Regions from separate parts of the Enterobacter bugandensis genome, predicted to be linked through region 1. Evidence: riboswitches for the same ligand, from Rfam matches in the RefSeq annotation. Region 1 holds a riboswitch; each other region holds the start of a gene.
The links. A riboswitch is a leader RNA that binds a small molecule or an ion and turns the genes downstream of it on or off. The one in region 1 is predicted to bind thiamine pyrophosphate.
Positions count from the first base shown of each region.

Region 2: it holds a riboswitch for thiamine pyrophosphate, as region 1 does, so the genes downstream of both, thiC (phosphomethylpyrimidine synthase ThiC) here and thiB (thiamine ABC transporter substrate binding subunit) in region 1, are expected to answer to the same signal.
Region 3: it holds a riboswitch for thiamine pyrophosphate, as region 1 does, so the genes downstream of both, thiM (hydroxyethylthiazole kinase) here and thiB (thiamine ABC transporter substrate binding subunit) in region 1, are expected to answer to the same signal.

Region 1 is NZ_LT992502.1:773,417-783,110, forward strand. Features, by position in the region: gene thiP (thiamine/thiamine pyrophosphate ABC transporter permease ThiP) at 1-1,227, opposite strand, end outside; gene thiB (thiamine ABC transporter substrate binding subunit) at 1,203-2,186, opposite strand; TPP riboswitch at 2,218-2,318, opposite strand; gene sgrR (HTH-type transcriptional regulator SgrR) at 2,355-4,010, opposite strand; gene sgrT (glucose uptake inhibitor SgrT) at 4,099-4,251, shown strand; gene DG357_RS03785 (sugar efflux transporter) at 4,372-5,550, shown strand; gene DG357_RS03790 (Hok/Gef family protein) at 5,768-5,920, shown strand; gene leuD (3-isopropylmalate dehydratase small subunit) at 6,013-6,618, opposite strand; gene leuC (3-isopropylmalate dehydratase large subunit) at 6,629-8,029, opposite strand; gene leuB (3-isopropylmalate dehydrogenase) at 8,032-9,123, opposite strand; gene leuA (2-isopropylmalate synthase) at 9,123-9,694, opposite strand, start outside.
Region 2 is NZ_LT992502.1:234,499-244,192, reverse strand. Features, by position in the region: gene purH (bifunctional phosphoribosylaminoimidazolecarboxamide formyltransferase/IMP cyclohydrolase) at 1-843, shown strand, start outside; gene purD (phosphoribosylamine--glycine ligase) at 859-2,151, shown strand; gene DG357_RS01200 (DUF1481 domain-containing protein) at 2,198-2,890, opposite strand; gene hupA (nucleoid-associated protein HU-alpha) at 2,902-3,174, opposite strand; gene DG357_RS01190 (YjaG family protein) at 3,361-3,951, opposite strand; gene nfi (deoxyribonuclease V) at 3,993-4,664, opposite strand; gene hemE (uroporphyrinogen decarboxylase) at 4,674-5,738, opposite strand; gene nudC (NAD(+) diphosphatase) at 5,777-6,550, opposite strand; gene DG357_RS01170 (Rsd/AlgQ family anti-sigma factor) at 6,646-7,143, shown strand; TPP riboswitch at 7,198-7,307, shown strand; gene thiC (phosphomethylpyrimidine synthase ThiC) at 7,387-9,282, shown strand; gene thiE (thiamine phosphate synthase) at 9,282-9,694, shown strand, end outside.
Region 3 is NZ_LT992502.1:3,142,935-3,152,628, forward strand. Features, by position in the region: gene DG357_RS15235 (GntR family transcriptional regulator) at 1-521, opposite strand, end outside; gene thiD (bifunctional hydroxymethylpyrimidine kinase/phosphomethylpyrimidine kinase) at 564-1,364, opposite strand; gene thiM (hydroxyethylthiazole kinase) at 1,361-2,131, opposite strand; TPP riboswitch at 2,167-2,264, opposite strand; gene DG357_RS23205 (YadA C-terminal domain-containing protein) at 2,908-3,978, shown strand; gene DG357_RS15255 (hypothetical protein) at 4,138-4,608, shown strand; gene DG357_RS15260 (glycoside hydrolase family 32 protein) at 4,657-6,090, opposite strand; gene DG357_RS15265 (MFS transporter) at 6,108-7,349, opposite strand; gene DG357_RS15270 (LacI family DNA-binding transcriptional regulator) at 7,586-8,593, shown strand; gene DG357_RS15275 (diaminobutyrate--2-oxoglutarate transaminase) at 8,937-9,694, shown strand, end outside.

The DNA.
Region 1 (9,694 bases):
AATGACGATGCCGTCGGCGCTTTCCGGCAGGCCGATGGTGCTGTTAAACAGTAAAAAGAAGCCGGTCGCCAGCACAATGCCCGGCATCGCCAGGATCAGCATGCCCGTCAGTTCCAGCGCGTGTCCGGCTTTACGGGCATGTCGCGCGTACAGCTCGCGGCTGCTCCAGAGCAGCATCATGGTCAGCGTCACGCAGATTAGCCCGGCTGCCAGCGCGATACGCAATGAGGTCCACGTGGCCTGCCACAGGACCGGCTGTTGAAGTACCGATACCACATTCCGGTTGAGGCCATCGGCGATCACGGCCAGCAGCGGCGGCAGCAGAAGCAGGAGCGCCAGCGCGATCAGCATCACGTCCGAGATGCGGCTGTGCAGGCTGTCCTGCGGATCGCGCCAGCCAGAAAGATTATTGCTTCCTGCGGGGATCGCTTTGCTCAGCCGCTGGCTGAGTAACACCAGCGCCAGGCAGCACACCATCTGTACGATCGCCAGCAACGCGGCGCGGCCCGGATCGTAGTCGTAACTTAATGCCTGATAGATCGCCAGCTCAATAGTGGTGGCCTGCGGGCCGCCGCCGAGAGAAAGCACGGTCGCAAAGCTGGCGAAACAGAGCATAAAGATCAGCGCGGCCACCGGGGCAATCTGGCGTCGCAGCCACGGCCATTCGACAAAGCGGAAGAATGACCATCCGCGCATGCCAAGCTGGGCGGCAATCTGGCGCTGCTCGCCGGGTATGTTCTCCAGCGCCTGCAAAAAGAGGCGCGTCGCCATCGGCATATTGAAGAAAATGTGTGCCAGCAGGATGCCCTTCAGGCCGTAAGGGGAGAAGGTCCATTCCAGGCCTAAAGACGCGAAGAGCGAGGCCAGCCAGCCCTGGCGACCGTATACGCTCAGAATACCAAAAACGGCCACCAGTACGGGCAGGATCAGCGTCATGGCGCACAGGCGCAGCAGGGCCAGCCTGCCGGGGAAACGTCTGCGATAGAGGGCGCGCGCAAGGAAAATGGCCGGGATGACTGACAGCAGCGCGGAAAGAAACGCCTGCCAGAAGGAGAAACGGATGACGTGCCAGAGATAGCTATCGTGCCAGAGCGCGAGCAGATCGCTCTCTGGCGCGTTAAACCACAGCGCCAGAAACGCTCCCAGACTGACGACCACCATCAGTATGGCGGCAATCAGTCCGGGAACTAACCAGCCGGGGATCAGCGGCTGACGGCGCGTTGCCATTCGCTTATCCATGCGGCGCGCTGAGCGGCAACCTGCTGCGGCGTAAATTCCAGCGCGGTCTGCGGTTTGTTCAGCTGCTCAAAGCCTGCCGGCAGCGCCGCGTCGGTGACCGGGTACATCCAGTTGCCCGTCGGAATGGCGTTCTGGAATGCCGGGGAGACCATAAATTTCAGGAACTTCTCGGCCAGTTCCGGCTGTTTGCTGGCGGCGGTGCGGGCAGCCACTTCAACCTGCAGGTAGTGACCTTCAGCGAAATTCGCAGCCGCGTAGTTGTCTTTCTTCTCGGCAATAATATGATAGGCCGGAGAGGTGGTGTAGCTCAGCACCAGATCGCTTTCGCCTTTCAGGAACAGGCCGTAGGCTTCGCTCCAGCCTTTAGTGACCGTAACTGTTTTCGCAGCCAGCTTTTGCCACGCCTCCGGCGTTTTGTCGCCGTAGACTTTCTGCATCCACAGCAGCAGCCCCAGGCCCGGCGTGCTGGTGCGCGGATCTTCATAAATCACGCGCCATTTCTGGTCGCTTTCGACCAGCTCTTTCAGGCTCTTCGGCGGGTTCTTCAGCTTGTTTTTATCGTAGACGAATGCAAAGTAGCCGTAATCGAAGGGAACGAAGGTGTCGTTTTTCCAGCCGCCCGGCACGTTGACGGCATCTGCCGCTACGCCGCTTTTGGCAAACAGTCTGGTTTGCGTGGCGGCTTCCAGCAGGTTGTTATCCAGACCGAGCACCACGTCGGCCTTGCTGTTTTTCCCTTCCATGCGCAGGCGGTTAAGCAGCGACACGCCATCTTCCAGCGCCACGAACTTCAGCTCGCAGTTGCAGTCGGCTTCAAAGGCTTTTTTAACCACCGGGCCGGGGCCCCAGTCGGCGGAGAAGGAGTCGTAGGTATAGACCGTCAGAACAGGCTTAGCAAAAACAGGCAGCGCAACCAGCGCCAGCAGAGGAAGAACGTTTTTTAACACTTTGCACCTCAGGGTTGAGTGGCAAAGGATTTTGAGAAACAGCCTCAAATCCCTTCGCCGGCGTTATCCGGATCAGGTTCGACGGGTATTATCTCAGCGCACATCTGTGATGCAGCACCCCGTTGAGAACGGCGCTATTGTAATGATTTGGTGAATATTACGAAAGCGTTATGGCTCCGGCGGCGCAAACCAGGCGGATTTAAAATCAAACCAGCCCAGGGTATTCATCCGCAGGCCGCGCATGCTGCGCTGTCCCTGGATCAGCAGCCAGTGGTGGATCAACGGTACGATCGTCTGCCCGGCCAGCAGCTCCTGGCACCACGCGGCCAGATCCATCTCTCCTGCCCGCCACTTCGCGGCGTCCTGCTGCCAGTCCCGGCTGATGCAGTGCTGAATGAGAGGCACTTCATACAGGTGTGAAAAGAGCGAGAAATCCAGCGGCAGCGTGAAGTTGGCGCTGTTGAGCCAGATATCGCTGACGACATCCCCGCGGTGCCATTCATCATAATCGACTTCCTGTATCGCCAGCGTCACGCCTTCGGCTGCAAGCAGCTTGCTCATGATCCTCGCGATAAACCGGTGCTCAATGTGATCGCGATAGTAGCTGAGGGTGATGGTTTCCAGCCCGGCGGGTTTTTCACTGCGCACCGGCTGAGCATGGTGCCAGCGCGGAAGCAGGCCATAGGCCGGAAACCACCAGGTCTGGTATTGCTCTTCAGCATGATAAATCAGGTTAGCCGGGGCCAGAATATGGCTGATCCACTTGCGGACGTCGTGATTCGCCCCGCGATGGCTGCGGCTGTCAAAAAGAAGATAGTAGCAGCCCTCCTCCAGGCGACTCTCGAACGCCTTTTCGCTGGTTGTGGGCCCCTCCAGGGTGAGGCCTGCACTCAGCTCTTCGTTGAGGTCCGGTAACACCCAGACGTTCACTTCGTCGATCAGCGCCCGATAGCCAAAATAGTCATCAAAGGCGCGGATCTTCAGCTGATTATTGTTATTGCGCGACACGGCGTAGGGGCCCGTTCCAATCGGCTGGCTGGAAAAATTGTTCAGGGATCGCCACTCGGCAGGCAGGATCATCGAGGGCACATAGCCAAGAAGCCACGGAAGCCAGTTGTCCGGCTGCGATAGCTCAATATCCAGCGTCCAGGCCGTGGGGGAGTGGATCCGCGTGATATGCGAATAGAGCGGCAGCGTGCGGGCACGCTCCAGAGAGGTGATGACGTCACTCATCTCCAGTTCGCGGCCATGGTGGAAGTGAATGCCCGGGCGTAAAAAGAAACGCCAGTGCAGGGGGGAAAGCTGCTGCCAGTGGTGCGCGATATCTGCTTCCAGTTCCCCGTTTTCCTCATTTATTTTCGTCAGACCGCTGAATATCTGCCGGGCCATGTGGGTTTCAGAACGTCGCAATGCCGTGCCGGGCAACAGGTTTTTCATCGGACGATAGTAGAGCACCCGCAGAATGTGGCGTCCCTGACGAAAGCTGCGTCCCAGGTGTGAGACCAGCATCTGGCGCACGGCGGCTTTGTCGCCCACCAGTTGGACCAGCTGATCGATGCGGTCCTGCTCCAGCAGATCCTCCGCCCGCTGCTGCTGCAGGGCCAGGCCGGTATACAGGAAGGTCAAGCGTGAGCGCTTGCCGCGTCCCGCCTCGGCCTCCCAGCTTAGCCAGCCCTGCTGCTGCATAGTGTTGAGTAACGTGCGCATATGGCGGCGAGAGCAGTTGAGGAGTTCTGCCAGCTCGTTAAGCGTGGTCTCCTGCGATTGACCCTCGCAGCACTGCCACAGGCGAATGAATTGTTGTTGCAGTCGACCGGACGGCATAAAAGAGGAACTCCTGACAAAAAATCAGCAATTTATTAATCCCTATATTAAGCCAATAATGCTTCCCGATGAAGTGAGGAGGTAAATTATGAAGAGGTCTACCGCACGTCAGTTTTATCAGCAGTACTTTTCAGCGACAAAGGGAATGTCCTGGCTGGCCCGCCAGTGTGCAGAGCAACGGCTGAGAATCCTGGAAGATCTGATGCAGTGGGACGTTACGAAGCCGACCTCTTCTCGCTAACTCGCCTCGATCATGTGTGACTGAGTATTGGTGTTTATCACCCGCCAGCAAAATGTTTTTGCTGGCTTTTTTCGTTTATTCTTTCACCCAATTTCGATTCGCTTTCACAAGGACTTGCGCATGCTGTGGTTGATGACGATGGGGCGCCGCCTGAATGGCGTGTACGCTGCTTTTATGCTGGTGGCCTTCATGATGGGCGTGGCCGGTGCGCTACAGGCACCGACGCTGAGCCTGTTTCTCAGCCGCGAGGTGGGGGCGCAGCCGTTTTGGGTGGGCCTGTTTTATACCGTTAACGCGATTGCCGGGATCCTCGTTAGCCTGGGGCTGGCGAAACGATCCGACAGCCAGGGCGATCGCCGCAGGCTGATCCTCTTTTGCTGCGCCATGGCCGTGGGCAACGCGCTGCTTTTTGCCTTTAACCGTCATTACCTGACGCTCATCACCTGCGGCGTGCTGCTGGCCTCTCTGGCGAACACCGCCATGCCGCAGCTGTTCGCGCTGGCCCGTGAATACGCCGACAGCTCGGCGCGAGAGGTAGTGATGTTCAGCTCGGTGATGCGCGCACAGCTCTCGCTGGCGTGGGTCATCGGCCCGCCGCTGGCCTTCATGCTGGCGCTGAACTATGGCTTTACGGTCATGTTTTCTATCGCGGCAGGCATTTTTATTATCAGTCTGGCTCTGATTGCCTTTGCGCTGCCGTCTGTCGCCCGGGTTGAGCAGACGACGGATAAGCCCATCACTCAGGTGAGCGGCTGGCAGGATAAAAACGTGCGGATGCTGTTTATCGCCTCCACGCTGATGTGGACCTGCAACACCATGTACATTATTGATATGCCGCTGTGGATCAGCAGCGATCTAGGCCTACCGGACAAGCTTGCGGGGATCTTAATGGGGACCGCCGCCGGGCTGGAAATTCCGGCGATGATTCTGGCGGGGTATTACGTTAAGCGCTTCGGAAAGCGTCGGATGATGATCGTTGCCGTAGCGGCTGGGGTGCTGTTCTACGCGGGGCTGCTTCTTTTCCATTCGCGTGAAGCGTTGCTGGCGCTGCAGCTGTTTAATGCCGTGTTTATTGGCATCGTTGCCGGGATCGGCATGCTCTGGTTCCAGGATCTCATGCCCGGCCGCGCCGGCTCTGCGACTACGCTTTTTACCAACAGTATTTCAACGGGCGTTATTCTGGCGGGAGTGATTCAGGGCGCGCTGGCGCAAAGTTATGGTCATGCCTCGGTTTACTGGATGATTGCGGCGATTTCGGTGGTAACGCTTGGGCTGACCTGCCGGGTCAAGGATGTTTGATTCTGGAAGGCGGCTTCACGAAATGAAACGATTTTCTGACAGATACAGAGAAGGCGCATAGAGTGCGTGACGGGTGCTTGAGGCTGTTTGCCTCAAGCTTTCGCAAGAGGCAAACAGTGGAGAGTCCCACATCAAAAAAACTGATGGGGAGACAAACTTCACAACCAACATTGCGAGGTTAGTCTCTTCATTGCCGAAAAGCAATAAGGAGGCTGGAATGCCAAAACGTACTCTGCTGTTAGGTTTGTTTCTGATCTGTACGACGCTATTGATCTTCACCTGGATGGTGCGTGATTCGCTGTGTGAGTTGCACTTCAGACAGGAGAAAACAGAGCTGGCGGCAGTGTTGGCTTACGAAGCAAAACGTTAGCGGTATTGGCGGGGGAAGTGTCCCCGCCTCTCCAGAGTGGTTGAGCCTCAACGCACCCTTATCAATGGCCCGCGCCCTGCGGGCCATTGCCTTTAGCCCATAAACGCAGGCTGTTTTTTCTCGTACGCTGAGATGGCGTCCTCGTGCTGGAGCGTCAGGCCAATGCTGTCCAGACCGTTCAACATGCAGTGGCGACGGAAGGCATCAATGCTGAAGCTGTAGGTCTTATCCCCGGCTTTCACCACTTCCGCTTCCAGATCCACCTCAAACGCCATCCCCGGATTTGCTTTAACCAGCGCGAACAGTTCATCGACCTGCTCGTCGCTCAGCGTCACCGGCAGCAACTGGTTGTTGAAGCTGTTGCCGTAGAAGATATCCGCGAAGCTCGGGGCGATAACCACCTTAAAGCCGTAGTCGGTCAGCGCCCAGGGCGCATGCTCACGCGAGGAGCCGCAGCCGAAGTTTTCCCGCGCCAGAAGAATGGATGCACCTTTGTATTCCGGGAAGTTCAGGACGAACTCCGGGTTTGGCACTTCGCCTTTGTCGTCCAGAAAACGCCAGTCGTTGAACAAGTGTGCGCCAAAACCGGTGCGGGTCACTTTCTGCAAAAACTGCTTCGGAATGATCGCGTCCGTATCGACGTTAGCGGCGTCCAGCGGGACAACACGGCCCGTATGTTGGGTAAATTTCTCTGCCATGATTGTCTCCTTATTTCAGGCTGCGAATATCGGCGAAATGGCCGGTAACTGCCGCAGCGGCGGCCATTGCCGGGCTGACCAGGTGAGTGCGTCCACCCCGGCCCTGACGGCCTTCAAAGTTACGGTTGCTGGTGGAGGCACAGCGCTCACCCGGGTTCAGGCGGTCGTTGTTCATCGCCAGACACATGGAGCAGCCCGGCAGACGCCATTCGAAGCCTGCTTCGATAAAGATCTTATCCAGTCCTTCCGCTTCCGCCTGGGCTTTCACCGGACCGGAGCCAGGAACCACCAGCGCCTGCACGCCCGGCGCCACTTTGCGGCCTTTGGCAATCTCTGCCGCCGCGCGTAAGTCCTCGATACGGGAGTTGGTGCAGGAGCCGATGAACACCTTATCAATGTTCACCTCGGTCAGCGGTACGCCGGGTTTCAGCCCCATATAGGCCAGCGCTTTTTCCGCACTGGCGCGTTCGACCGGATCGGCGAAGGAAGCCGGGTCAGGAATGCTGTCGTTGACGGAGATGACCTGGCCAGGATTGGTACCCCAGGTGACTTGCGGCGCAATCTCTTCCGCCTGCAGCGTGACAACGGTATCAAAGTTGGCACCGTGGTCAGTTTTCAGGGTTTTCCAGTACGCGACCGCGTCGTCAAAATCCTGACCTTTCGGCGCGTGCAGACGGCCTTTCACATAGTTGAAGGTGGTTTCGTCCGGTGCGACCAGGCCTGCTTTAGCACCCATCTCAATCGCCATGTTGCACAGGGTCATACGGCCTTCCATGCTCAGCGCCTGAATGGCTTCACCGCAGAATTCCACCACGTGACCGGTACCGCCTGCGCTGCCGGTTTTGCCGATAATCGCCAGCACGATATCTTTCGCGGTGATGCCCGGCGCGGCTTTGCCCTTCACCTCAATCTTCATGGTTTTGGCGCGGCCCTGTTTCAGAGTCTGCGTCGCCAGAACGTGCTCAACTTCCGATGTGCCGATGCCGAACGCCAGCGCGCCAAACGCGCCGTGGGTCGCGGTATGGGAGTCGCCACAGACGATGGTCATGCCCGGCAGCGTAATACCCTGCTCAGGTCCCATCACGTGGACGATGCCCTGATACGGGTGGTTCAGATCGTACAGCTCCACGCCAAATTCGTTGCAGTTCTTGATCAGCTCCTGCATCTGGATGCGCGCCATCTCGCCGGAAGCATTGATGTCTTTGGTCTGGGTGGAGACGTTGTGATCCATCGTGGCAAAGGTTTTACCCGGCTGGCGCACCGGACGCTTGTGCGCGCGCAGGCCGTCGAAGGCCTGCGGAGAGGTCACTTCGTGCACCAGGTGGCGGTCAATGTACAGCAGCGGGGTTTCGTTTGGCGCCTCGTAGACAACGTGCGCATCAAACAATTTTTCATATAACGTCTTGGCCATGATTACACCCCTTCAGCGACATAGCGGGCAATGATGTCGCCCATTTCATCAGTACTGACTGCTGCCGTGCCGCGCGCTAAGTCACCGGTACGGACGCCTTCTTCTAACGCCCGGTTAATGGCGTTTTCAATTGCGGTTGCTGCGTCGCCTGCATCGAGGCTGTAGCGCAGCAGCAGGGCCAGGGAGAGGATCTGCGCAATCGGGTTCGCAATGTTCTTGCCTGCGATATCCGGCGCGGAACCGCCCGCCGGTTCGTACAGGCCAAAGCCTTCTTCATTCAGGCTGGCGGATGGCAGCATGCCCATAGAGCCGGTGATCATCGCGCACTCGTCAGACAAAATATCGCCGAACAGGTTGGAGCAGAGCAGCACGTCAAACTGGGACGGATCCTTAATCAGCTGCATGGTCGCGTTGTCGATGTACATATGCGACAGCTCAACGTCCGGGTACTGCTTAGCGACTTCACTGACGATCTCGCGCCACAAAATGGACGACTGCAGCACGTTCGCTTTATCAATAGAAGTCACCTTATGGCGGCGCTTGCGTGCAGATTCAAAGGCGATATGGGCGATACGTTCAATTTCGAAACGGTGGTACACCTCGGTATCAAACGCTTTCTCGTGCTGACCGCTGCCTTCGCGACCTTTTGGCTGACCGAAGTAGATCCCGCCCGTCAGCTCACGCACGCACAGGATGTCGAAACCGTTGGCCGCGATATCCGCGCGCAGCGGACAAAACTCTTCCAGCCCCTGATACAGCTTAGCCGGACGCAGGTTACTGAACAGTTTAAAATGTTTACGCAGCGGCAGGAGCGCGCCGCGCTCTGGCTGCTCTGCTGGCGGCAGGTGTTCCCATTTTGGACCACCGACGGAGCCAAACAGCACGGCATCGGCATTTTCGCAGCCTTCAACGGTGGCTTTCGGCAATGGCGTTCCGTGGTTATCAATCGCAATACCGCCCACGTCGTAGTGGCTGGTGGTAATTTTCATCGTAAAACGCGAGCGAACGGCTTCCAGTACTTTCAGCGCCTGTGCCATCACTTCCGGACCAATACCGTCACCCGGCAACACAGCAATATGGTAGTTCTTCGACATTACACGGTTTCCTTGTTGTTCTCTTTATTCTGAGCTTTGCGTTGCAACTCTTTTTCGACTTCAGCGGCGCGCCAGATGTTGTTCAGGACGTGCACCATCGCTTTCGCGGAGGATTCGACAATATCCGTCGCCAGGCCCACACCGTGGAAACGGCGGCCATTATAGTTGACGACGATATCCACCTGACCCAGCGCGTCTTTACCGTGCCCTTTCGCCGTCAGGTCGTATTTCACCAGCTCTACGTCGTACTCGGTAACGCGGTTGATCGCCTGATAGATGGCATCCACAGGGCCGTTACCGTTGGCGGCTTCCGCTTTAGTTTCATCACCGCAGGCCAGCTTGACCGAGGCGGTAGCGATGTCGCTGGAGCCGGACTGCACGTTGAAGTAGTCCAGACGGAAGTGCTCTGGCTCTTCCTGCTGCTTGTTGATGAAGGCCAGCGCTTCCAGGTCGTAATCGAATACCTGGCCTTTCTTGTCGGCCAGCTTCAGGAACGCGTCGTACAGTTGATCCATGTTGTAATCGCTGTCCTGATAGCCCATCTCTTCCATCCGGTGTTTCACTGCCGCAC
Region 2 (9,694 bases), 540 kb from region 1:
GCGACCGCCCAGCAGGTTCAGGGCAAAGCCCTTTCCTATAACAACATTGCCGACACCGACGCCGCGCTGGAATGCGTGAAAGAGTTCAGCGAGCCGGCCTGCGTTATCGTCAAGCACGCCAACCCGTGCGGCGTTGCGGTAAGCTCCTCTATTCTGGATGCCTACGATCGCGCCTACAAAACCGACCCGACCTCCGCATTCGGCGGCATTATTGCCTTCAACCGCGAGCTGGATGCTGAGACCGCGCAGGCCATTATCTCCCGCCAGTTTGTCGAAGTGATCATCGCGCCGTCCGCGTCCGAAGAAGCGCTGAAAATCACCTCGGCGAAACAGAACGTGCGCGTACTGGTTTGCGGCCAGTGGGCGGAGCGCGTGCCGGGCCTGGACTTCAAGCGCGTGAACGGCGGTCTGCTGGTTCAGGATCGCGATTTGGGTATGGTGACAGAAGCCGACCTGCGCGTGGTGACCAAACGTCAGCCGACCGAACAGGAGCTGCGCGACGCGCTGTTCTGCTGGAAAGTGGCGAAGTTCGTGAAGTCTAACGCCATTGTCTACGCCAAAGAGAACATGACCATCGGGATAGGCGCAGGCCAGATGAGCCGCGTTTACTCTGCGAAAATTGCCGGTATCAAAGCAGGCGACGAAGGCCTGGAAGTGAAAGGCTCCGCCATGGCCTCTGACGCCTTCTTCCCGTTCCGTGACGGTATCGATGCTGCGGCTGCGGTGGGCATCACCTGTGTGATCCAGCCTGGCGGCTCTATCCGCGACGACGAGGTGATTGCCGCTGCCGACGAACACGGCATCGCAATGATCTTCACCGACATGCGCCACTTCCGCCATTAATTCCCGGAGCAGAAAATGAAAGTATTAGTGATTGGTAACGGCGGGCGCGAGCACGCTCTGGCGTGGAAAGCGGCGCAGTCTCCGCAGGTTAAAACCGTCTTCGTGGCACCGGGTAACGCCGGTACCGCACTGGAACCCGCGCTGCAGAACGTGGCTATCGGCGTGACCGATATCCCGGCGCTGCTGAGCTTTGCCCAGACCGAGAACATCGATCTGACCATCGTCGGCCCGGAAGCGCCGCTGGTAATTGGCGTGGTTGACGCCTTCCGCGCTGCGGGCCTGAAAATCTTCGGCCCAACGGAAGGTGCCGCACAGCTGGAAGGCTCCAAAGCCTTCACCAAAGATTTCCTCGCGCGTCATAACATTCCGACGGCGGAGTATCAGAACTTCACCGACGTCGAGCCCGCGCTGGCTTACCTGCGTGAAAAAGGCGCGCCGATTGTCATCAAAGCCGACGGTCTGGCCGCCGGGAAAGGCGTTATCGTGGCGATGACGCTCGAAGAAGCCGAAGCGGCCGTTCAGGATATGCTGGCAGGAAACGCCTTTGGCGACGCGGGCCACCGCATCGTGATCGAAGAGTTCCTCGACGGCGAAGAGGCGAGCTTTATCGTGATGGTCGACGGCGAGCACGTTCTGCCGATGGCCACCAGCCAGGATCACAAGCGCGTTGGCAATGGCGATACCGGCCCCAACACCGGCGGGATGGGCGCTTACTCCCCTGCTCCCGTTGTTACCGATGAGGTGCATCAGCGCACCATGGACCGCATCATCTGGCCTACCGTGAAGGGCATGGCGGCGGAAGGCAATACCTACACCGGTTTCCTCTACGCGGGCCTGATGATTGACAAGCAGGGTAACCCGAAGGTGATTGAATTCAACTGCCGCTTCGGCGATCCGGAAACCCAGCCCATCATGCTGCGCATGAAATCCGACCTGGTGGATCTGTGTCTGGCGGCCTGCGAAGGCAAGCTGGACGAGAAAACCTCAGAGTGGGACGAACGTGCGTCTCTGGGCGTGGTGATTGCTGCGGGTGGCTATCCGGGGAACTACAGCACCGGAGATGAGATCCACGGCCTGCCGCTGGAAGAGATTGACGGCGCGAAGGTGTTCCACGCCGGTACGAAGCTGGCTGACGATGACCGCGTGCTCACCAACGGCGGCCGCGTACTGTGTGCGACCGCACTGGGTCAGACCGTAGCAGAAGCGCAGAAACGCGCCTATGCGCTGATGGCGGATATTCACTGGAACGGCAGCTTCAGCCGTCAGGATATCGGTTATCGTGCTATTGCGCGGGAGCAGGGGGAGTAATTTCCCCTCACCCTAACCCTCTCCCTCAAGGGAGAGGGAACTTAAATCAAAAACTTTTCTCTGTCGGCTGCCAGGTGCAGAAGTCTTCGTTCGCCACCAGCAGCAGCTGAGAGCCTTCCGGCGCCTCAAGCCACGCCACGCTCACTTCCATAGACGAATGCCGCTGACGGCGCTGAATGTGTTCGGTTGCCCAGGATTCAAGTTCAGGCTTTACGGTCTGCCCTTCGCAGGTGGTCACCGTGCCATCGGCATGCCAGCGCCCCTGGCGCAGCACCACGCGGCCCTGGCGCAGCGCGTCGCTGGTCTGACGGAGCTGTTCGGCGCGGTAGCGGTAAAGGGCGACCTGATCACTGGAAAGCTGCTGTTTCAATCCGCTGACTTCATGCTGCATAAAGCTCAGCTCGCCGTGGTCGTCGAAACGCACCTTCACGTGTTCGGGGGTCTTGCTGTAGATGTTCAGTTCAATCAGCGACAGCGCATCGCCCTGCCAGCGGTACTCTGCGGTCGAGGTGTTGCCGTTATGCCACGGGCTGAACGCGGTAAGCATATGGACTTCATCGCTGGAATCTTTACGCCAGATCCTGACCGCGCCCTGGTTGTCAGCGTAGCCGCTGGCGGTAAACGGGGGGAGTGAGGAGTCATGGCTACAGGCAGACAGCAACAGTACGCCTGCCAGCGCGAGCGTGCCACGCCAGAATGACAAAAGGGGCGTTGCCGCCCCTTCGTTAAAACTGTTCACTGCCACGCGTCTTACTTAACTGCGTCTTTCAGTGCTTTACCAGAAACAAATGCCGGCACGTTAGCTGCGGCGATTTTGATTTCTTTACCGGTCTGCGGGTTGCGGCCAGTACGCTCAGCGCGGTGGTTCACTTTGAAGGTACCGAAACCAACCAGTTGTACAGCATCGCCTTCTTTCAGAGACTCAGTAATAGCAGCCAGGGTAGATTCCAGAGCAGCTTTAGCCTGCACTTTAGACAGATCAGCCTTGTCCGCAATTACATCAATCAGTTGAGTCTTGTTCATAAGTTATCCTTTCAATGTGTTTATCGCTTGCTAAGCATCGAGTGCGACGAAAATGCCAAAAAAGCACTCTCCTGCATACACGCACCGATAGCCACTTTTTTTCGCCCCCCAAATGTAGACCAGACGGGGGGCAGAAGGGAAGAGTCGAGGTGCGACAAAACAGGCGTTAAATCACGTTTTGTTGTCTCATTGGTTAAAAATTATACCAATATTGCTCTCACCGGCCTCACGCAGGTCCGCGCGCAGCCCTTTGATCAGCTCAATATCACGCTCTTCACACTCTGCCAGCAGGCGGAAAATCTCCCACTGAATGTCCCATTCCTGTTCAACCGCCGGGTTAGCACGCAGCTCTTCGTCGGTCATTTCGCGGCCTTCCTGCGTCATTTCCAGCATCGCGACGGTCGTGATGGATGCCTTACTGACTTCAATGGCGTGCTCCAGCGTTTCACCGCTCAGACGGGAGTGGATCAGCTCGCTCAACGCCACGCAGGCGTCGATAGCCGGATAAACGCCGTACAGGTCGTAATCGTCCGCCGCCGGGATCGCCTCTTCCAGCTTTTCGAGCTGTGAATCGAAGTTCACCTTTGCGTCTTTCACCGTCAGCGTCTCCCAGATCAAATCCAGGATACGTCGATAAATCTGGCCTTCGCCAAACTCCGTTTGCTTACAGAACGCGGCATAGTTGGGATACATGCGCTCGCACAGGCAAGCCATAAACGTCACGTGCTGCCAGCTTTCCAGCTTCTCAAGGCGCAGATGAATCGGGTTTTGTAACATGATGATGTCTCGAATCGAAAATTAGCCGCAGTTTACCTGAATCACGGCTGAATTTCCTGCCAACGAATGAATGCCGGACGTGAAGAGGCAACGGCGTCAGCCCAGCGGGTTGGCTCCGGTAACCGGTAGCCCTTCATGCAGCGCTGCACCCACGCCAGCGCGCTGTCCATGCTCACCCGATGCCCGGTGGCGATAAACAGCGGATTACAGCGCGCTTTACTGCGCCAGACCCACGCCAGCTGCTCGCCTTTATGGATAAGCGGCGCCAGCGCGCCCGGTTCGGCAGAAAGCGGCTCAAACGCGCCGCACAGGCGTTTTTTCGCCACGCCGATGGTCGGCACGTCCACCAGCAGACCAAAGTGGCTGGCGACGCCTAAGCGACGCGGATGGGAGATACCGTGCCCGTCAACAAACAGGAGGTCAGGTTTTTGCGAGAGTTGCTCCCACGCGGCCAGCAGCGCGGGGTATTCGCGGAAGGAGAGAAAGCCGGGAATATAGGGCATGGTGGTGGCGATACGCGCCACCTTGTACTCCACCAGCTCCAGCGACGGGTATTTCAGCACCACCATCGCCGCCCGCGTCACTTCACCGCCCTGCTCGAACCCGACGTCCGCCCCGCCAATGTACTGCGGAGGATCCTTATCCAGACGATCCTCGCGGATCACCGATGAAGCCAGTTCGATTTGCTGAGCGCGTAGCGACGCGAGATCCATAACCACTCCTTACTTGTGATACTGGGCAGAAAGCCGATGCACCGCCTCCACAAATACGCCTGCGTGTTCAGGCGGCACATCCTGATGAATGCCGTGGCCGAGGTTAAAGACGTGGCCTTCACCCTGGCCGAAACCAGACAGTATAGTCGACACTTCCTCTTCGATGCGGGCAGGCTGAGCATAGAGCATGGACGGGTCCATGTTGCCCTGCAGCGCCACTTTGTCACCCACGCGGCGGCGGGCATCGGCAATATCGGTGGTCCAGTCGAGGCCCAGCGCGTCGCAGCCGGTGGCCGCCATCGCTTCCAGCCACTGGCCGCCACCTTTGGTGAACAGCGTCACCGGCACGCGGCGACCTTCGTTTTCACGCAGCAGGCCATCGACGATTTTGTGCATGTAGTACAGGGAGAACTGCTGATAATCACGTCCGGTCAGCACGCCGCCCCAGGTGTCGAAAATCATCACCGACTGCGCACCCGCTTTAATCTGCGCGTTGAGGTAGAGCGTAACGCTCTTCGCCAGCTTGTCGAGCAGCGCATGCAGCGCCAGCGGTTCGGCGTACATCATCTTTTTAATCATGGTGAAGGCTTTGCTGCTGCCGCCTTCAACCATGTAGGTGGCCAGCGTCCACGGGCTGCCGGAGAAGCCAATCAGCGGCACTTCGCCCTTCAGCTCGCGGCGAATGGTGCGCACGGCGTTCATCACGTAGCCCAGTTCGCCTTCCGGATCGGGGATCGGCAGCTTATCGACGTCGGCTTTGCTTTTGATCGGCGAGGTAAAGCGCGGGCCCTCGCCGGTTTCGAAATAGAGCCCCAGGCCCATCGCGTCCGGAATGGTGAGAATGTCCGAAAAGAGAATGGCGGCGTCCAGAGGGTAGCGGCGCAGCGGCTGGAGCGTCACCTCACAGGCCAGCTCGGCGTTTTTGCACAGCGACATAAAATCGCCCGCCTGCGCGCGCGTGGCTTTGTACTCTGGCAGATAGCGTCCCGCCTGGCGCATCATCCACACCGGGGTGACATCAACGGGCTGGCGCAGCAGCGCACGCAGATAACGATCGTTCTTCAGTTCGGTCATTTTGCAGTTCCTTATTGCGTCAGTCCGTCAGTGTAACACTACTCATACTCGGCCCGACACATTGCCACGGTATCTTCTATCAGGCGACGCGCCACCGTTCCCGGAGGGGGTAACAGCGGTAAATTGTCGTAGCGGTACCAGTTCGCCTCCAGCAGCTCTTTCGGATCGATAACAATCTCGCCGCTGTCATATTCCGCCATAAACGCGGTCATCAGAGACATCGGGAACGGCCACGGCTGGGAGGTCACGTAGCGCAGGTTCTTCACCTTGATGCTGCTCTCCTCCATCACCTCGCGCGCCACCGCCTGCTCCAGCGTTTCGCCGACTTCGACGAACCCGGCGAGGACGGTATGAATGCCGTTGCGATGACGGGTATGTTGCGCCAGCAGGATGGAATCATCACGGCGGATGGCAACGATGATGCACGGCGCGATTTGCGGGTAGTAGCGTTCACGGCAGTGGCCGCAGAGCAGCGCCCACTCGGTTTTGCTTGGGTGCATGGTGTGGCCGCAGTAACCGCAATATTTGTGCGAACGGTAAAACTCCGCCAGCTGCACGCCCCGCCCCGCCAGCTGGAACAGGCCGACGTCAAGATCTAACACCTGACGTACGGATCCCATATCCTGACGGCGCGCCTGTTGGATCAACCACACGGGATCGCCCTGCCACTCGCCGATCTTCAGCGCGGACTGGCCCACCAGATCGAACGTTTCCGCGGCACCGTAGGGCAACTCTCCTGAGGGCAGCCATAATTTTTGTTCGTGGCTGACGATCCACCAACCCAGATCTGATTTTTCAATAATACGATCCATATCTATTGCACTACCTTCGCTTCACTGACATGTTGTTAGCATTGTGGTTACATTTTGGATAAGCAGATCCCATTCTAAACCTTATGGAGTCGACCATGTTAAACCAGCTGGAAAGCCTGACTGAGCGCGTTGGAGGAAGTAATACCCTGGTGGATCGCTGGCTACATGTGCGCAAGCATCTCCTTGTGGCGTATTACAATCTGGTCGGTCTTAAGCCTGGCAAAGAATCCTTTATGCGGCTGAACGAAAAAGCGCTGGATGATTTTTGTCAGAGCCTTGTCGACTACCTCTCCGACGGCCATTTCAACATTTATGAACGCATTATCCGCGAAATGGAAGGGACAACGCCGTATTTAGCGGCCAGCAAACTCTGTCCGCAGCTGGAAGCCAACACCCAGCAGATCATGGACTATTACGATTCCACGCTCGAGAACGCCATCGATCACGATAACTATCTTGAGTTCCAGCAGGCGCTGTCCGACCTGGGCGAAGCGCTGGAAGAGCGATTCACGCTGGAAGATAAGCTCATCGCCCTCGTACTGGATAACAACCTGAATATCAGCAGCAGCGATAACGTTGCGCGCCCTGCTTGAGTTCTTAACCGTTAACGAGTAATTTACAACCAGTCGCCCCTCTGCGGAGGGGGATTTTTCTTGTCGGAGTGCCCAGTGTGTAAGCACGGGCTGAGACCGTTAATTCGGGATCCGCGGAACCTGATCAGGTTAATACCTGCGAAGGGAACAAGAGTCACGCTGCTGTTGTATCGCCCCTGGGGCGATCTCCTCTTGCTTCATCCGTCGTCTGACAAGCCATGTCCTTCACTTCTGGAATGAGCTATGTCTACAACAAAACTGACCCGCCGCGAACAGCGTGCACAGGCCCAACACTTCATCGACACCCTGGAAGGCACCGCTTTCCCGAACTCGAAACGCATCTACATCACCGGTTCACAGGCCGATATCCGCGTGCCGATGCGCGAAATCCAGCTCAGCCCGACGCTTATCGGCGGCAGCAAAGAGAACCCCCAGTATGAAGACAACGAAGCCGTGCCGGTGTATGACACCTCCGGCCCATACGGCGATCCTGACGTTGCTATCAACGTGCAGCAAGGTCTGGCAAAGCTGCGCCAGCCGTGGATTGACGCGCGTAACGACTGCGAAGAACTGAGCGTACGCAGTTCTGCGTACACCAAAGAACGCCTGGCCGACGACGGCCTGGACGAGCTGCGCTTTACCGGCCTGCTGACGCCAAAACGCGCCAGAGCGGGCAAGTGCGTCACCCAGCTGCACTACGCGCGCCAGGGTATCGTCACGCCGGAGATGGAGTTCATCGCCATCCGCGAAAACATGGGCCGCGAGCGCATCCGCAGCGAAATATTGCGCCACCAGCATCCGGGTGAAGGCTTTGGCGCTCGCCTGCCGGAGAACATCACGCCGGAGTTTGTGCGTGACGAAGTGGCCGCCGGGCGCGCGATTATCCCTGCCAACATCAACCATCCGGAATCGGAGCCGATGATTATCGGCCGCAACTTCCTTGTGAAAGTTAACGCCAACATCGGCAACTCTGCCGTCACCTCGTCCATCGAAGAGGAGGTGGAAAAGCTGGTCTGGTCCACGCGCTGGGGCGCGGACACGGTGATGGACCTCTCCACTGGCCGTTACATCCACGAAACCCGCGAGTGGATCCTGCGTAACAGCCCGGTGCCGATTGGTACCGTCCCGATTTACCAGGCGCTGGAGAAGGTCAACGGCATTGCTGAAAACCTCACCTGGGAAGCGTTCCGCGACACGCTGCTGGAGCAGGCGGAACAGGGCGTGGACTACTTCACCATCCACGCGGGCGTGCTGCTGCGCTACGTACCGATGACGGCGAAACGTCTGACCGGCATCGTCTCGCGGGGTGGCTCCATCATGGCGAAGTGGTGCCTGTCCCATCATCAGGAAAACTTCCTCTACGAGCACTTCCGCGAGATCTGCGAAATCTGCGCCGCGTACGACGTCTCCCTGTCACTGGGCGACGGCCTGCGTCCGGGCTCCATCCGCGATGCCAACGACGAAGCGCAGTTTGCCGAGCTGCACACCCTGGGCGAGCTGACCAAAATCGCCTGGGAGTATGACGTGCAGGTGATGATTGAAGGCCCGGGCCACGTGCCGATGCAGATGATACGCCGCAACATGACCGAGGAGCTGGAGCACTGCCACGAAGCGCCGTTCTACACTCTGGGGCCATTGACCACAGATATCGCACCGGGCTACGACCACTTCACCTCCGGGATTGGCGCGGCGATGATCGGCTGGTTTGGCTGCGCCATGCTCTGCTACGTGACGCCGAAAGAGCATCTCGGCCTGCCCAACAAAGAGGACGTAAAGCAGGGACTGATTACCTATAAAATTGCCGCCCACGCGGCGGATCTGGCGAAAGGCCACCCGGGCGCACAAATCCGCGACAACGCCATGTCCAAAGCGCGCTTTGAATTCCGCTGGGAAGACCAGTTTAACCTGGCGCTGGATCCGTTCACCGCCCGCGCCTATCACGACGAGACCCTGCCGCAGGAGTCGGGCAAGGTGGCGCACTTCTGCTCCATGTGCGGGCCAAAATTCTGCTCGATGAAAATCAGCCAGGAGGTGCGGGATTACGCCGCCGCGCAGACCATTGAAGTCGGTATGGCGGACATGTCGGAAACCTTCCGCGCCAGAGGCGGCGAAATTTACCTCAAAAAAGAGGAGGCGTAATGTACAAGCCCGATTTCCCCTCCGTGCCCTTTCGCTTAGGGCTTTACCCGGTGGTGGACAGCGTGGAGTGGATCGAACGCCTGCTGGAGGCCGGCGTTCGCACCCTCCAGCTGCGCATCAAAGATAAGCGTGATGAAGAGGTGGAGGCCGACGTCGTCGCCGCCATCGCGCTGGGGCATCGCTACAATGCCCGCCTGTTTATCAACGACTACTGGCGGCTGGCCGTTAAGCACCGGGCGTACGGCGTGCATTTGGGCCAGGAGGATCTGGAAACCACCGATCTGAACGCCATTCGCCAGGCTGGCCTGCGCCTTGGCGTTTCAACACACGATGATATGGAAATCGACGTGGCGCTGGCGGCACGCCCCTCCTACATCGCCCTCGGTCACGTTTTTCCGACGCAAACCAAGCA
Region 3 (9,694 bases), 2.4 Mb from region 1:
ATCCCTATCGCATCCGGTTCGGGAATGAGCCCGACCGGCACCCAGGACTCTTCAATCGACACCGCATCGTCATCCACATAGCGAATACGCTTCAGCAAAAAGACGTCGCTGTTCGGCTCCAGTGACAGGTGGCCCGCCACCTCTTCCGGGCATTTCACCACGCGTTTATTGACCCACAGCGTATTAGGCGTTTTACCGCGCAGCACCACCTGCTGAGAGAACCCGCGCGCTTCCTTGAGCGAGTATTCGAAGATGTTGTTAATTTGCGTGCCGTAACCCCGGGCACGCGTGACAACGCCCTCGGCTTCCAGCGCCTGCATCGCTTTGCGCACGGTGATCCGCGACACGCCGGTTAACTGGCTCAGATCGCGCTCGCCGGGCAAAATGTTCCCGTGCTCCAGCACGCCGCTGCGCACCGCGTTTTTTACCGTTTCGGCAAATTTCAGGTACAGCGGCGTGTTGTCAGGCGCGGCGATCCGTTCAGTCAGTTGAGCGATTAACCGGGTATGCGCTTGTTCCATCTCTGTTTTCTCAGGCGTGGTGTTTCCTGCCAGTATACTGGGTTACCACCACGCATGAAAATGATGAACCGGCCCAATACCGTGACCGACTTCCAGAGTATCGGCTTTTGCCAGCGCCGCCGACAGCCAGATTTTCGCTTCTCGCACCGTATCAGCCCAGCCGTCATGCCGCGGGCGCAGCGCCGCCAGCGCGGCGGAGAGAGTGCACCCCGTGCCGTGGGTGTTTTTGGTCTGTACGCGCGGAGCCGTAAAACGTTGCTCGCCGTCGCGGGTAAAGAGCCAGTCCGGGCTTTCAGCGTCATCCAGATGACCGCCTTTCATCAGCACCGCCCCGCAGCCCATCGCCAGCAGCGCATACCCCTGCTCTTTCATTTCGCGTTCAGTTTGCGCGTGCGACGTGCCTAACAGCGCGGCGGCTTCCGGCAGATTGGGCGTGATGAGCGCCACCTGCGGCAGCAGCTTATTGCGGAGCGTCTCAACGGCGGAGGCAGAGAGCAGCGGATCGCCGCTTTTTGCCAGCATGACGGTATCCAGCACCACGTTTTGCACCTGATAGCGTTTAAGCCGCTCGGCCACCGCCTCCACAATGTCCGTTTCGGCCAGCATGCCGATCTTGGTGGTATCAATCCGCACGTCGCTGAACACCGAATCCAGCTGCGCGGCAACAAAATCCGGCTCGATACGGTAGACCGACTGCACGCCGCGCGTGTTTTGCGCTACCAGCGCGGTAATCACCGAGCAGCCATACGCGCCAAGGGCCGAGAAGGTTTTCAGATCGGCCTGGATGCCCGCGCCGCCGCTGGGGTCGGTACCGGCAATGGTCACGGCGTTAATCCGCTTCATGCCTGTTCCTCCAGCGTATAGAGCGCATCCAGGAAGGCGCTGGTAAAACTGCCTGGCCCGCGCGAGCGCGCAACGGCTGCCGTTCCGGCGCGCTTCATCCATCCGCAGGCGGCGGCAACATTATCCAGCCTGTTCCCCGGCAGCGAGCAGCTCGCCGCCACAACGGCAGAAAGCGCGCACCCGGTTCCCACTACGCGCGTCATTAACGGGTCTCCGCCCGTTACCGTTCGGGTCCGCTCTCCGTCAGTGATGTAGTCCACCTCGCCGGTGACCACCACAATGGCATAGGTCTGGCGGGCCAACGCCTGAGCGGCAGGCAACGCGCTGGCGGCGGTGTCGGTGGTATCAACACCGCGCCCGCCCGCGCTCATTCCGGCCAGAGCCAGGATTTCAGAGGCGTTGCCGCGAATGGTGGTCGGGTTCAGGGCCAAAATTTGATGGCAAAAACGGGTGCGGAACGTCAGGGCACCCACCGCAACCGGGTCCAGCGTCCAGGGTTTGCCTGCCGCCACCGCGCTTTCAATGGCACGACGCATCGACTGGGCGCGCGGTGCGGTCAGCGTGCCGACGTTGATTAACAGCGCATCGGCTATCGCGGCAAACTGTTCGGCCTCTTCGGCCTCAATCACCATCGCCGGGGATGCGCCAAGGGCCAGCAAAACGTTGGCCGTAAAGGTCTGTACGACATCGTTGGTCATGCAGTGGGTCAGCGGAGAACGGGTACGGAAGTAGTGTAAAACGTGTAAATCGAGCAGGTCAGGCTGCATGGGTTCGCTCCTGCCTTGCGTGAAGAAGCGATGACCGGGAAGGCATCTGACTTCCCTACGCTGGCATTATCCAGATCAGGTAATACGGGTATTTCTCAGCCTTCAACGAAGAAGGGCACCCCGAGTCATTTGGTAAGAATTGACTTACTTTTTGCCAGATTAGGGGAAGTTGCTGGCTGACGCAAGCGCCCTTGTGGGGATCGCTTCTTCACGCAGGGTTGGTGCGAAAGAAAAGGCTAGCAGCGATAATTACAGAACTATTATGCCACTTCTTTAAATCAACACCATCCGCTATAACATTTCCATTACGTCCAAAAAACATCCACTTTTTCAGCGTGTAAGAAATAGCTCGACCAACATAATTTTTTTCCGCTTTCAGTTAGTCTATTTTACGTTTCATTAATCATTAAAACTTATTTCGAATGAAATATAAAGCAATCCCCAAACGGTTTAACCCCGCTAAACATTTAGCCTCTCAATCAAGGGGTTACCGCGAAACTCGCGTTTGGCCTCTCATCTTATAAGTTAATGTAAACATTGAGATATTTGCCTTCACCTCTTAAAAATTCACTTTGGCTATTCATGCCATTTATGATTTAGATCAATATCCAAAAGCTCGCATTAATTGATAGTTACCGCACGTTACGAATTAAGTGATTTATTCAAAATTTAACGTAACTCCGTTATTTTAATCGGGCGTAACCAGACGTTACATCAACACGCCAGGATAGCCAGCCTTGCCCATTTTTACTTTTTAAATGATGAGTGTTTTACAAATGAAAGTTGTTAAAAATGCCGTTACTGCTTTTTTATTTGGTGTTATTTTCACTGGCTCTATGACCGTAACTCAAGCAGCTGATGTAACCGTAAACCTTAACGATAACGTATTCAATTCAGGTTCTTTTATTCAGGTCCAGGGGACTGACAATACCGCTTATAATCTGGATAATATGAAAGCTGAAAATGTAAAACAAGACGGGCAGATCTATAACTTACAAGGCGATCGTGAGCGGATGCAAAACGAGATTGACGCAAGTAATGGTAATATCAGCACTAACGCCAATAATATTTCCTCTCTTCAGACTTCTGTCTCTGGTGTCGATCATGAAGCTAAATTAGCAGGCGCTCTTGCTGACACCGCTAATAAAAAAGGTGATGCGGCGTTACAGGGCGTGCTGACTAACGGAACTGCAATTACTAATATTGAAACTGCTAACGCTGTCCAGGATAGCCGCCTTGCAACTGTTGAAGCTACTAACGGTATACAAGATGGCCGCCTGTTAGCTCTTGAGAATGCACCAAAACCAACTAACGGGGTTGATGGAAAAGACGGCGCTAAGGGTGAGAAAGGCGACACCGGCGCACAGGGCGTTGCCGGAATTAACGGACGTGACGGAGCGAATGGTAAAGACGGCAAAGATGGAAAAAATGGCGTGATGACCACTGTGACACGCACGCAGGTAGACACGACAACAAAGGCTAAAGTCGCTACTAATAGTCAGGCGGTTACGGCCGAGGCTCAGGAGCTGCAGGCGACCAAACAGACATTACAGGCTCTGAATAACAACGCTAACCAGCAATTTAAATCGCTGCGTGAGGAAGTCGATAATAACAAGAAAGAAGCAAACGCAGGTATCAGCGGCGCGATGGCGATGGCCGGTTTACCTCAGGTGCAAACAAATCAGCGCGTGATGTTCTCGGCTGGCGGTGCGACTTACAACGGTGAAAGCGCGTTAGCGGTTGGGGCGTCGGTTAACTTTAACGAACATATGGTTGGTAAAGTGAGCTTCTCTGATGACACAGCAAATAATATGGGGGCTTCAGTCGGCGTAGGGATTGGCTTTTAATAAATAACCAGTATGACAAAATACATTGTTATCTCTGTAATAGTGTACCTGATGCTTATTATCGTTGGCGCATGGTTAGGTATTATGTATCAGGCTTATTATATTTGCGGCTATTAAACCTTCTTCTATAGAATATATTTCACCAAAGGTATCATCGTAATGATAAAGTCACTCTTAGCGGTATTAATAGCTGGTGCTGCCATCCTGCTTTCTGCGTGTACTTCAACTGCTCAGCGCATGGCCGAATGTGAGCGCCAGGGCATTAGCAAAGATACCTGCTACCTGGCTGAGCAAAATCGCCAGAATGCTTATAATGAAGCCGCACAAAATGCAGCATGGGCGAACGCGCGTGATGCCGCATCGGGTACGGGTATCTGGGTTAAAAAAGACGTGAAACAACATGCTCAGGCGGCCAAAGCGTTACACGCCTTTAAATGGGAAGGAATGAAGATCACAATTAAAGGCGAGATCCTGGATGTCGATGGCGTATTGGGCGCGCTGGATGAAAATGAGCCTCAGGCAAAAGTTTATTCACAAGGGCTATACACCTTCATTTACTATCCTGCTAAAGGCAAATTAGCGGTGAGTAAAGAAGGAAAGTTCGAAGGCTACGCAACAAAGATTAAATAGAAGCAGAGGCGACACCTGTCGCCTTTTTAATTCGCAGGCCTTAACGTATTACTCTAGCTGCCACGCCCCGGCATCAATAAGCGATGCGGTTCCCGTCCAGGCAAACATTGCCAGTTCGCGCGCCCCTTCATCAGGATAAATGCGGCTGCTCAGGCACGCCTCCCCTTCATTGACAAACACTTCCACTGACGAGCTGTCAACGAACAGGCGCAGGCTTAGCGTGTCGTTCAGATTCAGCGCGACGCTTCGGGTACCGCACAGGCCATACTGCGGATAATAACGCTCCAGCACCAGGCGCTGCATCTGCGCATCAACGTAGAGACGGAATCCGTCGCCAAGACGAATGCCGTACTGCTCCGCGCTGCTGTTAGCACAGTCCCACTGCAGAATAACCTCCATCGCATCGCAGCTTTCCACCTGAACGATCTGCTGATTGTTGAGCGTGCTCACCGGCCAGGGGAACCACGCTCCCCGCAAGCTTTCCACTTCTCTGGCTGGCCGCATCTGCAGGCGGTTATCCGCGCTTAGCGTCAGTTCGCGCGGTAAAGAGAGCATGCCAGCCCACCCGTCCTGCTGTTCCGGAAGGGGAGATTCCCACATGTCCAGCCAGCCGATAACGATGCGGCGGCCGTCAGGCGTCAGGAAGCTTTGCGGCGCATAGAAATCATGCCCGCTATCCATCTCCACAAACTCACCTTCACGCGCGAAAGGTTGGCCGGGCTGCCACTCCCCCAGCAGGTAACCGCTCTGGAAAAGATTGCGATTTTTGAATCCCTCCGCAGCCAGCCCCTGAGGTGAAAACATCAGCACGCGTTTGCCGTTGAGGGTGAAAAAGTCCGGGCATTCCCACATGTAACCCATCTCTTTTTCAGCCACCGCAAGCACGCCCATATCCTGCCATTCGCGCAGGTCGTCAGAACGGTAAACGCGCACCTGGCCCATCTCGCCATCCCGCGCCCCGACAACCATGTACCAGCGCTCCCCTTCCCGCCACACTTTTGGATCGCGAAAGTGATGCAGCCCAGGCGGCGTGTCAACGATCGTTCCTTGCCGCGTAAAATGGACGCCATCACGGCTGGTTGCCAGGCACTGCACCTGGTAAAGGTTAGCCTCGTCATCCGGATCGCCGTGGAATTTGTGGCCGGTATAAATCAGCGCCAGCGTATCGCCATCCACCACCGCCGAGCCGGAAAAACAGCCGTCCTTATCCTCTGGCCCTTCCGGTGCCAGCGCCACCGGGAGGTGTTCCCAGCGAACTAAATCCTTGCTGCGCGCATGACCCCAGTGCATCGGCCCCCACTGGGTCGAGTACGGATGATGCTGGTAAAACGCGTGATACCAGCCGTCAAACCACACCAGACCATTCGGGTCGTTCATCCAGCCGGCACGCGCGGCGAGGTGGTAACGCGGATACCAGCGCAGGTTAAGATCGCCGCGTTTGGCCTGTAATGATTGTTCAGCTTTGGCAATGGAATACATCATTTGTTTACTCTTTTCAGTCATATAGTGGAAGGTTGCGGCATGAGCGGGTCAGAAGAAGACTTACCCGAGCGCAACAGGAAGATGGAGATGAGCGTGGTGCTGAACACTAACAGCCCCATAATGAGATAGGATTGGGCAAAGCCGTATTTCTCATAGCTGTAACCCGCCAGCGGCGACAGCACAGACGCAATCACCGAGCTTGTACAGGCAAAGCCCACCAGATAGAGCGTGGAAGAGAGCCGCTTATCAAAATGTAAGCTGTTGTATTTAAATACCGAGACCAGCAATACGGGCAGTTCTACCGCGTGCAGCAGCTTGGTAATGGAGATGAGCACCGGCCCCTCAACCAGACCAGATGCCACCATACGCATTGCCATCACCATTCCCGCGAATATCAGGCCGTTTTTCGCGCCGAGGCGGTTCACCAGCCACGGGGCGCAAAACATGCCCGCCGCCTCAAGGAAAACCTGGAAGGAGTTGAGATAGCCGTACATGGCGTTCCCTTCCTGCAACGTCGGGAACTGTGATGAGAAATAGACCGGGAACTGCTGATCGTAAACGCCGTAAATGCAGGTGCCGATAACGAAAAACACCAGCGCCCAGAAACGCGGCAGCGTCAGCAGGCGCAATGCGTCTTCCAGCGTCACCTTGCCACCGGACACCGCTTCCTGCATGGCATGCGGTGCGGAAGAGACCCGCAGGCGCGCGAGCAAAACAAAAAACACCAGCCCGGCGCCGCTCGCGACAGCGAAATTCAGCTTCGGATTGATGTTAAACAGGAGCCCCGCAAAAAAGGTTGCCGCCGCCCAGCCAAGCGATCCCCACATTCTCGCCTTGCCAAACTCAAACTGGCTCTGACGGGCCACGCGTTCGGTATAGGATTCCAGCACCCCAATCCCACCGTTAAACGTCAGGCCAATAAAAATCCCGCCGAAAATACTGCCCAGCAACACGTTAACTTGCAGCAGATAGCCAAACAGCAAAAAGGCCGGACCGGAAAGAATAAGCAGACTGGTCAGAAACCAGAGCAGGTTTTTGCGCAGGCCGAGTTTGTCCTGAATAAATCCATAGCAGATTTGAGCAAACAGCGCGGAGACGGAAAGCACGGCATAGATAACGCCCGTATCCCCCGCTTTTAACCCCACTTCCTGGTGGAGCCAGATAGAGAGCAACGAGCCGGAAGATGACCAGGTGACAAAAAAGAAAAACAGTAATGCGCTCAGTAAGGGATAGCTGTGAGAGTGATGCGTTTTCATCATGGCATTCTCGTGTTGGAGTAATGACCTAATGGTAACGTTAACATACATGCTTTCTCATGCTGCCTGATTAAGATTTAAGATGTTAATCACGAAAGTTAACGTTAACATTAAGGAAGTGAGATCGCGATCATAAATTCATAACTGAGGTAAGCATGACTTAACCTGGTCATCAGCCTTCCTTTTACATCAGCGACTTAGTTGTATACCCTCTCACAGAGCATTAACGGAGTAAGAAAATGGCTTCCCTGAAGGACGTCGCAAAGCTGGCTAACGTATCGCTGATGACGGTTTCCCGCGCGCTTAATAGCCCGGAGCACCTTAAACCGGAAACGCTGGCGCGCGTACAGTGGGCTATCGAACAAACCAGCTACGTTCCCGATCTGTCCGCCAAGAAAATACGCGGCGCGAATGCTTCGCCTAAAACCATAGGCGTGCTAGCGCTCGATACGGTCACGACACCTTTTTCGGTGGAGATTACGCTGTCCATTGAAGAGACGGCCAGGATGCACGGCTGGAATAGCTTCGTCATGAATATGTTTGCTGACGACAATCCGGATGCCATTGTCGATCTTCTGCTCTCCCACCGGCCAGACGGGATTATCTACACCACGATGGGGTTACGTCAGGTTCCTCTTCCTGCCAAGCTGCTCACCCTCCCCTGCGTGCTGGCCAACTGTGAGAGTGTCGGTGAAAAGGTCGCCAGCTATATCCCGGATGATGAACAGGGGCAGTACGCCGCCGTCAGGGCATTACTCGCAGAAGGCTATCGGCAGCCCCTGTGTCTGCATTTACCTGTGGGCCATCTGGCCACAACCCGACGCCGTCAGGGGCTTGAACGCGCCTGCCGTGAAGCCGGAATCGACCCGGACAGCCTGGAGCATGAGTATATGGCGCACGGGGATGAGCATTATCGTGATATTCCGACCGCATTGCTGGCGCGTATCCGGAACGGCATCCCGCGGTTTGATTCCGTTATCTGCGGTAACGATCGTATCGCGTTTATGGTGTACCAGACGCTGCTGGCGCAAGGGCTTCGCATCCCTGAAGATGTCGCGGTTATCGGCTATGACAATATGGTGGGCATTGGCGAGCTGTTTTTGCCGCCTCTTTCAACGGTTCAGTTGCCCCACTACGAAATTGGTCGCCTGAGCGCCCTGCACATTATTAACGGAGCACAACACCGGGAAACGACGCGCGTTGAAAGTCCATTTTTAATGCGTGATTCCATTGCGCGCGCCATGTGACTACCGCTTTTTGTCGTTGATGGAAAAATAAGGGGGTATGAAGGCAGCATACCCCCTTCTTTTGTCAGCCAATGGCACGATTTGTCACACTCTTTTCTGTCATTTAACAACCCAAACAAACTCCGAATAAGCAATTGTTTTTATTGCCAATAAAGTGCAATTTTCTTTTTAAAAATGGTGATATTGCCTCTCCTGTGCTCCATGTCACAAAACAGTAAACAAATTAACCATTGAGCCCCGTGACAAAAGGCTCTATATTGGCGGCGTTTTTTTCAGGCCCCATCTGTTTTTTAACTTTTTATTCAATCGTGGCTCATAGCGAAGCGGCGGTTGTAGGAGTGATATGATGACGGATAAAGTCCGTATTGACACCGTAGATGCCCACAAAAGCAACGAAACCTATCTGGCCCGTCAGGCCGAGTTTGAATCTAACGTCAGGAGTTATCCGCGCAAACTGCCTTTAGCGATTACTAAAGCAGAAGGCGTGTGGATCACCGATGCAGATAATAAAGAATACCTTGACTGTTTAGCAGGCGCAGGGACCCTTGCGCTTGGCCATAACCATCCTGATGTGCTGAAAAGCATCCAAAATGTCATTACCAGCGGCTTGCCGTTACACACTCTGGATCTGACTACGCCTCTGAAAGACGCGTTTTCTGAATATCTGCTCTCTCTGCTGCCTGGTCAGGGCAAAGAGTACTGCCTGCAGTTCACCGGTCCATCCGGTGCCGACGCCGTTGAAGCGGCGCTGAAGCTGGCGAAAAAAGTGACCGGCCGTAGCGGTATCATCAGCTTCTCTGGTGGTTACCACGGCATGACCCACGGCGCACTGTCCGTGACCGGCAACCTGTCTCCGAAAGAAGCGGTTGACGGAATGATGCCAGAAGTGCAGTTCATGCCTTACCCGCACGAGTACCGCTGCCCGCTGGGTATCGGTGGTGAAGCGGGCGTGAAAGCGCTGACTTACTACTTCGACAACCTGATCAACGACGTTGAAAGCGGCGTGCGTAAACCTGCCGCGGTGATCCTGGAAGCCGTTCAGGGCGAAGGCGGCGTGAACCCGGCTCCGGCTGAGTGGTTGCAGCGCATTCGTAAAGTAAC